DNA from 3 places in the Peribacillus sp. B2I2 genome. Region 2 is predicted to be linked to each of the others. Evidence: riboswitches for the same ligand, from Rfam matches in the RefSeq annotation. Region 2 holds a riboswitch; each other region holds the start of a gene.

Region 1 (4,772 bases), 1.5 Mb from region 2:
GGCGTATATGGGTCCAAATATAATATGTTCCCGTTAGGCAATTTATTTGAAAGGAACATTAATATAAAAATGGGACAAGCACCGGTCATACACTATATGCCAAAGCTTTTTGATAAAATCACAGCTGGAGATTTCGACCCGACGGAAATCATATCACATAGAGTTCCTCTCGAAAAAGCGAGTGAAGCATATCAAATCTTTAATGATCACGAAGATGAATGTTTTAAAGTGGTGCTAAAGCCATAATAAGAAGTTGGCGAAATCCAATGCATGGAGCTGCATTGGATTTCTTTGTTAGGTTCGTATAGGAAAAAGAAGCGTTGGCATTCAAAACGAACTACGATGCCAAGTGATCTTGAATAAGGGTTTTTGGTAAGGAAATGAAGGATTTATATTATATAATGATAGTGACAAAAGGAGGATGTTCAGATGGTATATAATTCGGCAGCGGAACTTTGTGAAGGGTTTGGGTATCCGCCCGTTTACGTTAAAATGACAATAGAGATCATAGATAAGAGATTGGGACCTGTAAAGGCGGAAGCAGAGATTGCCATCAAGCCTGTTAAGTCAAAGGAATATCTAGAAGTATTGGTGGAAGAACTTGAATCGGAGCATATCTTTGCTGAAGAAAATGGCAGTATCTATGGCAGCTTCGGCATCGATCAAAGCATCCAGATTTATGATGAAGTCCTGACTACCATACCATTCGATGAGTTAATCGGAAATGAAAATTGGAAAGAGACAGTGGAGGAATCCATCACTGTGGATAAGCTAAAGGAACAATTGGGAAAATCCCTCAATGATTATCAATTCAGTGATTTGAGCGGGAAATATAAATTCAGGAAGAGATGTACGATAACAGAACTTCAATTCATAGGGTAACGACATGTGGAGAAGGCAAAATGCTTTCTCTTTTTTTGATAATTTCAGATAGAGTCTGGCCATGAAATTTTTCCCTTTAATAATTGCTATTACTCCTGTAACATCTTCCATGAACTCGTAAGGGAAAGTCGTTTCTTGTATTTTTACGTTTGTTGGTTAAAGTGAAGAAAGGGTATTAAAAAAGCATAGGGGTAAACGCTTGGTTATAGCATGTGACGGGACCACTTCTGCAGGACCATTTTCAGCAGTGACCCAATCTGTAAGATTGTATAAAACACATACTCGCAAGTGCAATTCAGTAAGGTTTTTAATGGTTTTCATATACCTGTTTTTGTATAATTTTACATAACTATTGAAAAGCCAAAAAGAAACTTATATTTAAAAAGATAAAAAGGAGAATATATGAAAATTGGTTTGGTACGGCATTTTAAGGTGGCACATGAATTTCCTACTGGGAAATCTGTGACGGCGGATGATATGAAGCAATGGTTTGAGGACTATGATGCAGCGGATATTATTTATGGAACGACTTTATTTGGCATGGAGGAATGGCAGGAATGTTATTGCAGTGATATGTCGAGAGCTGTCAAGACAGCGGAACATATCTATCCAGGTAAGGTTCATCGAATGGAGGAGCTGCGGGAAATACCTTCTCCCCCTCTTAAAGGAAAAGTGAAGCTGCCGTTCATCCTATGGGCCATCTGGATTCGATGCTGCTCGATGTTCAACAGGCAGACAAGGGCGGAAATTAAGATCGCTGAACAAAGAATCAATAAGGTATTGGATGAAATCTTTACAAAGGGGGATAGGGATGTTCTGATCGTGAGTCATGCCGCCCTCATGATATATATGAGAAAAGAGCTGATCCGACGGGGGTTCACCGGTCCAAAATTCAAGATTGCAAGTAATGGAAAGCTGTATGTATTCGAAAGATGATAAGTGAAGAAATATAGGGTTTTCCATCAGAGAAGGTAAGTATGATGTTCATCGTACATTTTGCTGATTTTAAGAAAGATGCAGGGATTTTCTGAATAATTATTCTTTTTCCATTGGTTGTGGTTTATTATTGTAATAGTGTAATTTTTACGATTTCAATAATAGGGAAAGAGGGTGGACATTTTGGTGAAGGCAGTTTTTTTTGATTTAGATGATACATTACTATGGGATCAGAAAAGTGTAAAAGAGGCTTTTGTGGCTACATGCGAAGTGGCTAAGGAGAAGTATGATTTGAATGTCGACGAGTTTGAAGAAGCTGTGCGGAAGGAAGCGCGTGAGCTTTATTCTTCTTACGATACATATGCATTTACTCAAATGATCGGTATCAACCCATTTGAGGGGCTATGGGGAAATTTTCAGGATGATCATGATGAATTCCGGAAGATGGCCGGGATTGCACCGGCTTATCGGAAAGAAGCGTGGACGGGAGGCTTGAAGGCATTAGGGATCGATGACCCGGAATTTGGGCTTGAACTGGCAGAACGTTTCCCGGCCGAGAGACGCAAAAAGCCATTTATCTATGAAGAATCATTTCGTGTGTTAGATGAATTAAAAGGGAAGTACAAATTGCTATTGCTTACGAACGGGTCTCCTGAACTGCAAAACACCAAACTTGAAATTACGCCTGAACTAGTTCCTTATTTCGACCAAATCGTCATTTCTGGTGCGTTTGGAAGAGGTAAACCGGATGCCTCCATTTTTGAGCATGCTTTGGAAATCATGGAGCTTGATAAGGATGAAGTATTGATGGTCGGCGATAATTTAATGACGGATATCCTTGGAGCGTCACGGGTAGGCATAAAGTCGGTTTGGATAAATCGCCATGATAAGGAACGGAATGAAGTGCTTCCAACCTATGAAATCAAGCATTTAGAGGAGCTTTTCCCAATCCTTGAGAGCCTGTAAAATTACTCTTCAAGTAACGAATTTTGGAGAGGTTGAAATAAAATATTAGGTCTTTTAAATTATTTACAGAGTGAAAAGGGTGATATATAGTTACCCTGTAATCAATTAAATTATTTAGACTAGGGGTGTCCAATAAAAGTTGGGCTGAGAGAGAAGCGCTTAAGCTTCTTAACCCTCAGGACCTGATCTGGTTCATACCAGCGTGGGGAAGTTAGAATCTACTAAACAATGACCATTTCAATTGGTCATTTCTGTAGTCATACTAACGTTAGCCGGGTCTTAAATATGAGACCTGGCTTTTTCGTGCGAAATGGATTGGATTTTGTCCTTTTTAAATGAACTTAAAAAGGAGAAATGAAATCATGAGTAATTCAGTAAATGACATGAACGTTTCAATTATGTCCAGTTTTGCTGGGAGTAAAAAAGTGTATGTTGAGGGATCTAGACCTGATATTAAAGTACCTATGCGTGAAATTAAGCTAAGTCCGACTACAGGGGCATTCGGCGAAGAGGAGAATCCGCCTTTACGAGTTTATGACACAAGCGGTTTCTATACGGATTCAGAATATCCCATTGATATTCATAAAGGTCTTGCCCCGATTAGACGCAACTGGGTCCTGGAACGGGAAGACGTTGAAGAGTATGAAGGACGTGAAATAAAACCAGAAGATAATGGGTATAGAAAAGTGGATTCACAATCCAAAGTAGAAATTTTTCCGGGATTGAAAAGAAAACCATTGCGAGCGATGGAAGGGCAAAACGTAACCCAGCTCCATTATGCCCGTAAAGGTATCATTACCCCAGAAATGGAATTCATTTCGATCAGGGAAAATGTTGCCCCTGAGTTTGTAAGAGAAGAGGTAGCTAGCGGACGGGCGATCATTCCGGCAAATATTAACCACCCTGAAAGTGAGCCCATGATCATCGGACGAAAATTTCATGTGAAAATAAATGCGAATATCGGAAACTCAGCTGTTAGTTCATCGATCGAAGATGAAGTGGAGAAAATGACTTGGGCTACACGATGGGGAGCCGACAATATAATGGATCTTTCCACCGGAAAGAATATTCACACCACCCGGGAATGGATTATCAGGAATTCGCCTGTGCCAGTTGGAACTGTTCCGATATATCAAGCATTGGAAAAAGTGAATGGAGTCGCGGAAGATTTAAATTGGGAAGTTTTTAGGGATACATTAATCGAGCAGGCCGAGCAAGGTGTCGATTACTTCACTATACACGCTGGTGTGCTTTTGCGATATATCCCTTTAACAGCGAAGCGAGTTACGGGAATTGTTTCCCGAGGGGGCTCCATCATGGCACAATGGTGCTTGGCCCACCACCAAGAAAGCTTTCTCTATACTCACTTTGAAGAGATTTGTGAAATCATGAAGGCATATGATGTCTCTTTCTCATTAGGCGACGGCCTCCGTCCTGGATCCATTGCAGATGCAAACGATGAGGCTCAATTTGCTGAATTGGAAACATTGGGGGAACTGACGAAGATTGCATGGAAGCACGATGTTCAAGTCATGGTTGAGGGACCCGGTCACGTACCTATGCATTTAATTAAAGAAAATATGGATAAGCAGCTGGAAGTGTGTCAAGAAGCACCATTCTATACCCTAGGACCATTAACAACGGATATAGCACCTGGGTACGATCATATTACTTCTGCAATTGGTGCTGCCATGATTGGATGGTTTGGAACTGCCATGCTTTGTTATGTGACACCGAAAGAGCATCTGGGACTTCCGAATAAAGAGGATGTTCGAGTAGGGGTCATTACCTATAAAATTGCAGCCCACGCAGCTGACCTTGCAAAAGGCCATCCGCATGCACAAAAACGAGATGATGCCCTTTCTAAGGCTAGATTCGAATTTCGTTGGAGAGATCAGTTCAATCTTTCTCTCGACCCTGAAAGGGCGGTTGAATATCACGATGAAACTCTACCAGCTGAAGGTGCCAAAACAGCCCATTTCTGTTCA
Region 2 (4,772 bases):
GGTCATGTACATACTCATCCCAAACACCTGGGAACCAAATTCCATGTTCTTTCATTTCATTTTTATATAGGGAAAGAATGGTATCTTTTGGACCATCAGCTATGATTTGACCGTCATCATTAAAAAGCACGATTCGTTCGATGAATTCTAAAACATGATCAATTTTATGTTCCACGATAATAACCGTCTTGTCTCGTCCGACTCCCTTCAACAAGTCCCAGATTTCTTTTGTTCCTTCCGGATCGAGCATGGCGGTTGGTTCATCTAAAAATATCACTTCCGGTTCAAGGGCCAATACTGAAGCAATGGCCAGACGCTGTTTCATCCCGCCTGATAATGTATCAATACTTGTATGGATATCGTCTAGATTCAATCCTACCTCACGGATATGTTTTTGGATCTTCTCTTTCATTTCTTTTTTAGGGACGGAAAGATTCTCAAGGACGAAGGCAATTTCCTCATCAGCAAACGGCATGCAAAACTGACTATCAGGGTCTTGAAAAACATATCCCCATGAAGAAGGACACTTCAATTCTTCCGCCTTCATCGGAACTTCGATGGAATTCGGAATCAATCCGCTTAATACTTGCAAAAGAGTCGACTTACCACATCCTGATGGTCCCAACAATAGAACTTTTTCACCTTTATCAAATGAGACGGATAAGTCCTTGAAAATCAATGACTCATCACCTGGAAATTTCATTCTTAACTTCTCAACATGAACGATTCGTTCCATGGCCATCAACCTCTACTTTTGGTCCAGTTCTGCATAATCTTTACTTGAAACTGGACGAACAAGATTAGTTACTCCTGTTGCTTCCAGGACTTTAACTAGATAATAAGCTGTTACACCTGCAAAGAATATGGAACCCAAGAACCTCGCAATCATGAATAACGATAGATTCCAAAGGGAGAGCGCACCTATTTCCCCGTATGCAAAATCCATGATGACTGATCCCAGGCAGGAAGCCACCGCAGCTAAAACGGCCACCGACATATTGAATTTTTTATATCTGAACGCCATGAACAGCAGTTCAGCGAACAAACCTTGGACCACCCCATATAAGAGTACGGTCAGCCCCCATGGTGAACCCAGAAAGAATTCACCGGAAGCTGCAGCTATCTCTGCCAGAAGTGCTACACCCGGTTTCCGTAAAATCAAAAAGGCAACGGGGCCAGCAATAAACCACATTCCATAAATAAGTTGATCTAGATGTAATCCTAATGGTTTAACGGAATAATATATCGAACCCCAAAGGATATAAACGATTCCAAATGCTACGGCAATCACGATAGTGACTAATATATCCGTTAATTTCAATCCTTTTTTCATGTTTCATTCTCCTTTATACTTCCAGTATTTCCTTATGAACAGGCCATGTCTCTAAGCGATAAGCCATTTCCCAAAATGAGTATTCATATTGGCTGCTAAGGATAAAATGTTCCTTCATTCTTTCCTTATCTTCATCTGTTACTTTTTCAGCAATCTCATCAAGCCTCGCAATTTGTTCTTCCACCAAAGAGCGGAACCACTCTCCTCCGTAAGCCGCTATCCATTCTTGATAAATCGGCTCTTCCGGTTCACACCCTTGCAGCTTTTCGCCAATTTCATAATACAGCCAGTAACATGGCAAGATAGCTGCAATAACATCCCCTAAATGTCCAGAATAAGCCGCACGATACATATGGGAAGTATAAGCATAAGCAGTCGGGGCGGGTTTGAAATTTTCCCTTTCTTCTTTTGTGATGCCTAATCTCTCAGAAAAATTTTCATGAAGCTTCAACTCCGCTTCATATGTTCCTTGTGCGTGGCCGGCAAGCCTGCTTGTTGTATGTAAGTCTGTTGCCTTTACTGCTCCTAAAGCTTGAACTCTAGCAAAATGAGATAAATAATAGGCATCTTGCATGACATAAAAACGAAAACACTCTAATGGCAATGTGCCATCTCCAATTCCTGCAACAAACGGGTGATTAAAACTAGCTTCCCAAATATGATCAACTTCCTGGCGGATTTCCTCTGAAAACTTCATGTCCATTACCTCCAAATTCTATTTTTCAATGAATGATACGGGATAAAAACCTTAAATCACCTCTTTTTTTGCAAATAAAAAACCACTTTCTTTAACGTAAAGAAAGTGGTTTTACTTGAAATAATACAGAAACGTATTGTCCCAGACCCCACTTCCCTACGCTGGTATAAACCAGATCAGGTTCTAAGGGTCTTAAAGTCATACTTTAATCTCAGCTTCTCAGGTAAAACCAAATTTCACCTATAAAGCACCCCTAGTGGTACAAATTGTATATATAATTCATTTGCCTTTATATTAACACGATAAATCCAATTGTCAAACGATTAGAAAAAGTTTTCAAGCTATATTGCTTTAGGATTACTAGCCTTTCAATCTTGCATACTCACCTAACCACGATCAATTAAACCATTGTTAATCCACCATTTACGGAAAGAGTTTGCCCCGTAATATACCCTGCATCTTCCGAAACGAAATAGGCAACAGCACTGGCAATGTCCTCGGGTTGAGCTAGCCGACGGAATGGAATAGCTTTTTCCAAGGCGCTTGCTATACCAACATTATAAGAGCCTATTTCTTGAAATAAAGGAGTATCAGCAGGGCCTGGTGCAACACAATTGATGTTGAGTTTGTGACGTGCCATTTCTCTTGCTATCGTTTTTGTGAAGGCAATCACCCCTCCCTTAGCAGCCGAATAAACTGCCTCTCCACTTGATCCGACCCTAGCTGCATCTGATGCAATATTTACTACCTTGCCGTAACCATTTTCAATCATAAGAGGTAAAATTTCCTTGCAAGTATGGATCTGCCCAAGTAAATTAATATCGATAATCCTTTTCCAAGTGCTTGGATCACTTTTTAAAAAAGGTTCCACCTTATCCCAGCCTGCATTATTAACCAATATATCTATTCTTTGATAATGGTTCACTGATTCTTCAACGGCTTTTTTAACACTTTCTAATTTCGTTACATCACAATAGACCGCTCTGGCTTCAAAACCCGACTTTTCGATTATAGAAACCGTTTCCTCTGCATTTTTAAGATTTATATCAGCCACGATGATGTTAAAATTGCGAGAAGCCAATTTTTTTGCAATCTCTCTGCCAATTCCGCTCCCGGCACCTGTGATAAATGCCATTCTTTTATTCATCATATTCCCTCCACTTTCACCATTTAGTCAATATGGATTTATTTAAGCTGCTTATATATTGTCTATTATCTTTTCATTTATCATTTCCCGGAGCCGGAATTTCTGGATTTTCCCGCTTGCCGTACGAGGAAAGTCATCCATTATTTCAAGAAATTCAGGCCAATATTGTTTGGCCAAACCCTTTTCCGAGAGAAATTCCTGCATGGAATCCATCGTAATCGGGCTCTTTCCCATTTTCATGCTGATACATGCACATGCTTTTTCCTGAAGACGAGAATCTGGAACAGCGATAACCTGAGCGCTAGAAATATCCGGGTGTTCATACAATACATTTTCTACATAAGCAACTGGAATATTTTCGCCGCCACGTATGATTATGTCTTTGTTTCTTCCAGAAATCCGGATATATCCATCTTCATCAATAAATGCTCGATCACCGGTAATGAACCATCCGTCACTATACTCAGCTAAAGTATCATCGATCCGTTTAAAATAGCCGACAAAAAGAGCCGGACCCCTTACTAATAAAGAACCTTCTATATTCGGAGCACAGAGCTCCCCTTCAAGATCCACTACTTTTAGCTCCATCCCCGGAAAGGGAATTCCGTCGGTATTCGTCAGTTTTTCTTCTAGATCCTCAAGTCTCGTCAAGGTTACCAAGCCATCTTCCGTTTGTCCCCATCCTGACAATATCTTGAACGGTACTTTTTCCACGGCTTCCTTTACTAAATGCCTGGGAATCGGGGCACCTAGAGCTACGAAGACTCGTAGCGAATTGAGGTCATAACTTTCTATCCCTTCCATTTGAATCGTATCTTGCAGAAAAGGAGTAGCTCCCGCCGTAAACGTTATCTTTTCCTTCTCAACCCATTCAATAAACTCTCTCGGATTCCAAATGTCTTGATAGACTCCTGTACCTCCAATATGAGTAGGGAGCCTAACTCCATAACCAAAACCTGTTTGATGAGCGAACGTTGACGCCATGAAATGAACGTCATCGGAGGTTAAATGTAAGTGGTCAATCCAATAATCCGTTGATATACAAAGAGTATTATGTGTATGCATTACTCCTTTTGGACTTCCAGTGGTTCCCGAGGTAAAGATAATTTCAGTCACATCATTGGGGTCATGTGTGATTTCATCCAAAATGGATGAATCCATCCGGTCTTCCCAAGGTTCCTCAAATAGTGAGGAGAACAGTTTCATCCCCTTCGGCGCCTTGTCCCCAATCACATATATATGTTTCATTGATGGCCATTGATGGCTTAGTCTCTCAATCATGTCAGGGTAATAAAACCCACGGAAATAATCTGGTACAACAATCATTTTTGATTCTGCCATCCCAACCATATAGCCAATTTCCCTATCTCGATAAATCGGTATCAAGGGATTGCTAATGGCACCGATTCTTGTAACAGCATAGTGTAAGATTATAAATTCATTCCAGTTAGGCAGTTGAAAAGAGACAACATCCCCTTTACCCAATCCTATATGCAAGAGACCCAAAGCGATTCGATCGACCAACTTACCAAGCTGCTTGTAAGTAAAACTACTTTTTTTATCGATAATCGCTATCTTATCTGGATGCTTCACTA
Region 3 (4,772 bases), 1.3 Mb from region 2:
CCGGAGATCTTGACAGCTGGGTTGCCCGGTTATATCCCATGAATTGATGCTCACCTCTCCCACCGACTAGTGCCTTTATGCCGCCCGTTTCAGGATCAAGGAGGACTGACCCACTTTGAACCATTTCCTCTGTACTCGTTCCAACTGGAAAATTGGCTTCATTCGCATACACGGATTCTGTAGCCTGCTGCATGGATTGATCCAGTGTAGTGTAAATTTTATAGCCCTTTGAAAGCAGTTCCTCAAGCTTAATTCCATATTTACTCGATGCTTCCGATAAAACATGATCAACATAATAAGGATACTTACCTCTTAATGGATCGGTTTCCTTCTCCCCCATAAGAAGTGTCACCGAATCTTTTTTTGCGGCTGCTTCTTCATCTTTCGTCAAATAACCATGTTCCGCCATTCTGGAAAGAACCAAATCACGCCGCTTCAATGCTCCGTCCAAATTCTTATATGGATCAAGTTTGGATGGTAGATTAATGACACCCGCCAGCAAAGCTCCCTCGGCAACGGTCAATTCAGAGACCTCTTTGGAAAAATAAATATTTGCAGCTTTTTTGATTCCCCATGCCCCATGGCCAAAATAAACTTGATTCAAATACATTTCCAGAATTTCATCTTTCGTATATTGATTTTCAACTTCCTGGGCTAGAAAAAACTCTCCTATCTTCCTCTTCAATGTTCGATCCGATTCCAGCATCGTGATTTTCACAAGCTGCTGGGTGAGCGTGCTCCCGCCTTCAACAACACTTCCAGCCTTCGCATTTTTAACCAAGGCTCGCAAGATCCCTTGATAATCTATACCGTGATGTTTATAAAAACGGTGATCCTCAATGGAAACCACCGCTTGTTTCATATGTTCCGGTATTTCATCTATCGCAACACCTTCGGATTTATTTGCCGTGATCGTACTGGCAAGATTCCCATCCAGATCATAGATTCCTGTCGGTTGCTGAAGATTATTTTCAAGATGGCTTATATCTGCACCCTGCCTGAAATACAAGAGTGAACCGGCGCCTAAAACCACAATCGCCAATATTATAATTAGAACTAATTTCACTAACCCTCTCATTTTGTACCCCCATTTTCCCATCTGCGACATGTTTCATTAAAAATATTTTACCCTTTTTATTAAAGAAAACTCGTCGATTGACTAAAAGGCCACAGTTCAGTCGCCTTTTCTTTTAGCACTATACTCGTGTACCGGCTTCCTTGCTGATGATATTCCTTCCGAATGAAAAATAAAGCACGCCAACTAATTGAAGGACCAGGATTTCATCCTACCATTTTAACAATGCCCGTATCTATCCTTTCCCCGTAATTGGCGATCTATATACCAATTAAAGGCGTGAAGCCATTTAAAAGTGGGTATAACACTTTAAAGACTTATAAATGGGAGAGTGAAATTATGAAAGACATAAAAAATATTGTCGTCGCTTTTGATGGAAATGAAGAGAGTACACGGGCCGTGGAATATGGAGCAACAATCAAACAGGCCTTTCCTGAAGCTGAGCTGACCGTAGTCCATGTCCTAAGTGATAAGGTTGAACAGAGTATCATGGGAAACGTCACAGCTCCTGGATTTGTACCCGCTGCAGGATTTTATGTCGATCCCGTCCAGACACATCCCGTCGTTGAAGTTGAACAGCGAGAACAAAAGGTAATTGACACCCCTTCCCCCGTCGAGAATAGTGTTCGGAACGCAGAAAGTAATACGTTGAGATTGCTAAGTGAATGTCAAGTCAAGGGGAAATTCGAGATATTGGAAGGACATGCGCCAGATAGCATATGTGAATATGCAGAAAGAACTGCGGCCGACCTCATCGTCGTCGGCAATAGCTCTAAAAGCGGTTTGGAAAAATTCTTTCTTGGAAGTACAAGTAGTTCAATTGCGAAAAACGCACCCTGTTCGGTATTCATTGCAAAATGAGATTGAGCCAGTTCGCCCTGTACGTATCGTTTGATCATTCTCCGAAAAAAGCCGGATTCTTGTAGAATCCGGCTTTTTTGTTAATAGGCTTTTTTCAGTAATACATTTGAAGCTGCCGAATATAACATCATCACCACAATGGCCGATAAAATAAAACTGATCAGCATATAAGTCCCATTATAAATGAATGAATAAACCGCTACTGGCTGTCCTTTTGGTGCTGCAGATCCAAAAAACACGATTCCAGAAGTGAAATGACATAGAAACCTCAGGAAACTTCCCAAAAACATGCCGCCAATCCCGTATAATTTCGCTTTGGAACGCTTTTCCTCTTTATAGCTGTTTACAAACTTGTTCATGAATACACCGGATATCCCGACAACCATAAAGGCAAGATAATAATCAATGAAGCCTTGGATCGGTGTTCCGATCCATGCTGTACCACTGACAATCTGCAATAGTCCAAGTAACAATCCGGCTAACATCCCACCTTTTATGCCCCAACGATATGCCATCAGAAAAATAGGTACCATGGCTATTGAAATCGAACCCCCTTGAGGCCAGATTCTTGAAAAAATGAATCCAGAGACCATATCCAGTAATAAAGCCAATGATGCAAAAATGGCGACCTCTGTCATGAATAACGTTTTATTTTTCATCAAGCCACTCCTTTCTCCAAAAATGAAAAAATGTCCATGAGTTCCCCCTGCCAATTTTGCGCAAAAAAAGCAACACCGGGGCGGTAATGGATGCCCAGTATTGCTTGTATCCAAAACCACATCCCTACGCTAGTGCTAACTATCAGGTTCATAGGGTCTGAACTCAACCGTTCACTCTCAGCCTTTTTGGCTCCCCTTGTGGAAGTATTTATTTTTCGATCCTCGGTTAGAATATACTACTAGTTTCTTTAATTGACAACTAAAGAAACTGTATATGTCAACAACTTGTCATTCCCATTTTATGGCGATATTCTTTCTTATAACCAACTTCTTTACATACCTTCAATACACCTGCAATTAAACAAGTTAGATGGCTAAATACGACAATTTTTCTATAGACTCACTAAGGTTTGTTTTGTTATCTTTATTAAACCTAATTTACATAGGGGAGGGAATGGACATGGATAAACATTCGATTTCAGCTGAAAAAGGCGCCTACATAAGCATTGCCGCTTACATATTCTTGTCTGCCCTTAAATTGTCATTTGGTTATTTCGGTGATTCTAAAGGACTTTGGGCAGATGGTTTAAATAATACGACCGATATCATCGCTTCCATAGCCGTATTGATTGGTTTGAAAATTTCGAAGAGACCTCCAGATGATAATCATTCATATGGACATTTACGGGCGGAAACCGTAGCCTCGTTGGTAGCTGCCTTCATTATGATCACCGTAGGCCTGCAGGTTGTATTCAGTGCTGTAGAATCCTTCTTCCAGCAAGATTCAACAACCGTTCCCAATATGCTTACCGGTTATGTCGCCCTATTCTCTGCAATCTTCATGTACGGAATCTACCGTTATAACTTAGCATTAAGTAAAAAGATCAACAGCTCTTCCATCTACGCCGTTGCACAGGATAATCGTTCCGATGCCCTTGTCAGTGTTGGTGCTTTCATTGGAATCATCGGTACTAAGATGGGAATCCCTTGGCTTGATGCAATAGCTGCAGCAGTCGTGGGGGTCATCATATGCAAAACGGCCTGGGATATCTTTCGGGATGCCTCCATCTCTTTAACCGATGGTTTCGACGAGCAGCTCCTGCAAAAGATCGGTCAAACCATTATATTGACAGAAGGTGTAAAAGACATGAGTGAAATTAAGGCCCGTATGCACGGAAGTGAAATCCTGCTCGAAACTACCGTTCATGTTAACCCTCTTTTGACCGTCATCCAAGGTCACGATATTACGGTTAAAATCGAAGAGAATCTTTTGAAGGAATATAATATCCAGCATGTGATCGTTCATATCGAACCATATGCATTTCATAAAAAAAGGTAACCGTCATTAACTTTACGGATACCTTTTTTTATTATTAATTCATGTAATCACTGTAATAAAACTGTGTCAAAAAAAGGTATTTATCGATTGATTGACGAATATTTATCCAATTGACACATGTTAAAAGAACTCTAATCTGTTATCATAAAAGCGAGATGTAATTATTTTAATATTTTGTAATTTTTTTCTAATACATTAATTTCTGGGTCAAAAGTAAATTCATTTTCCTACAGTATGGAGGGCAAAATGGTATCTAATCGAGAAATGACCATTCACTTTTTATCTTCTCAAAAAAGCAGTATCATATCCAAATGGAAAGATGAGTTGCTGCATTTACCGGACGGATATATGGGATATTTTAAAGGAGAAGTGGAAAATATCTTTAATCTGCTAATGGATCAGCTTGGAAAATCGGATACTGACATAGACGATGTACTGAAGGTCGTAGGGGGAAAAATTGCGTCTGATCGAGTTAATAAGCAATTGGATATGGAAAATTTCTTTTCCACTGCAACCATCGGCAGATCCATCATCATTGAGCACGTTTTGAATTCAGAAGCACCCAAAGAAGAAATATCCGATCGAATCAAGCATGTAAACGTTTACTTCGATAAACTCATTCATTTTGCATTATCCCATTATACCGAATTGAAAACGATGGAACTTGAAGAACGCTATCAATTCATAAGCCCAAACCATAAAGACCGTTTAACACTCCTTGGCCAAATGACCTCGAGCTTTGTCCATGAATTCCGAAATCCACTGACATCCATAATGGGATTCATACAATTGTTACAGGCAGAACAACCGGAAATAAAATACCTTGATATCATTTCAA

What was found. A riboswitch is a leader RNA that binds a small molecule or an ion and turns the genes downstream of it on or off. The one in region 2 is predicted to bind thiamine pyrophosphate.
Region 1: it holds a riboswitch for thiamine pyrophosphate, as region 2 does, so the genes downstream of both, thiC (phosphomethylpyrimidine synthase ThiC) here and tenA (thiaminase II) in region 2, are expected to answer to the same signal.
Region 3: it holds a riboswitch for thiamine pyrophosphate, as region 2 does, so the genes downstream of both, thiT (energy-coupled thiamine transporter ThiT) here and tenA (thiaminase II) in region 2, are expected to answer to the same signal.

What each region holds. Positions count from the first base shown of each region.
Region 1 is NZ_JBGCCB010000001.1:815,548-820,319, forward strand. Features, by position in the region: gene ABIE66_RS04165 (zinc-dependent alcohol dehydrogenase) at 1-246, shown strand, start outside; gene ABIE66_RS04170 (hypothetical protein) at 430-882, shown strand; gene ABIE66_RS04175 (histidine phosphatase family protein) at 1,285-1,818, shown strand; gene ABIE66_RS04180 (HAD family hydrolase) at 2,002-2,784, shown strand; TPP riboswitch at 2,896-3,010, shown strand; gene thiC (phosphomethylpyrimidine synthase ThiC) at 3,144-4,772, shown strand, end outside.
Region 2 is NZ_JBGCCB010000001.1:2,358,452-2,363,223, reverse strand. Features, by position in the region: gene ABIE66_RS11830 (ABC transporter ATP-binding protein) at 1-736, opposite strand, end outside; gene ABIE66_RS11825 (ECF transporter S component) at 749-1,333, opposite strand; gene tenA (thiaminase II) at 1,347-2,030, opposite strand; TPP riboswitch at 2,167-2,295, opposite strand; gene ABIE66_RS11815 (SDR family NAD(P)-dependent oxidoreductase) at 2,431-3,177, opposite strand; gene ABIE66_RS11810 (AMP-binding protein) at 3,229-4,772, opposite strand, start outside.
Region 3 is NZ_JBGCCB010000001.1:1,106,811-1,111,582, reverse strand. Features, by position in the region: gene ABIE66_RS05610 (transglycosylase domain-containing protein) at 1-1,078, opposite strand, end outside; gene ABIE66_RS05605 (universal stress protein) at 1,415-1,936, shown strand; gene thiT (energy-coupled thiamine transporter ThiT) at 2,017-2,595, opposite strand; TPP riboswitch at 2,700-2,802, opposite strand; gene ABIE66_RS05595 (cation diffusion facilitator family transporter) at 3,056-3,934, shown strand; gene ABIE66_RS05590 (histidine kinase N-terminal domain-containing protein) at 4,181-4,772, shown strand, end outside.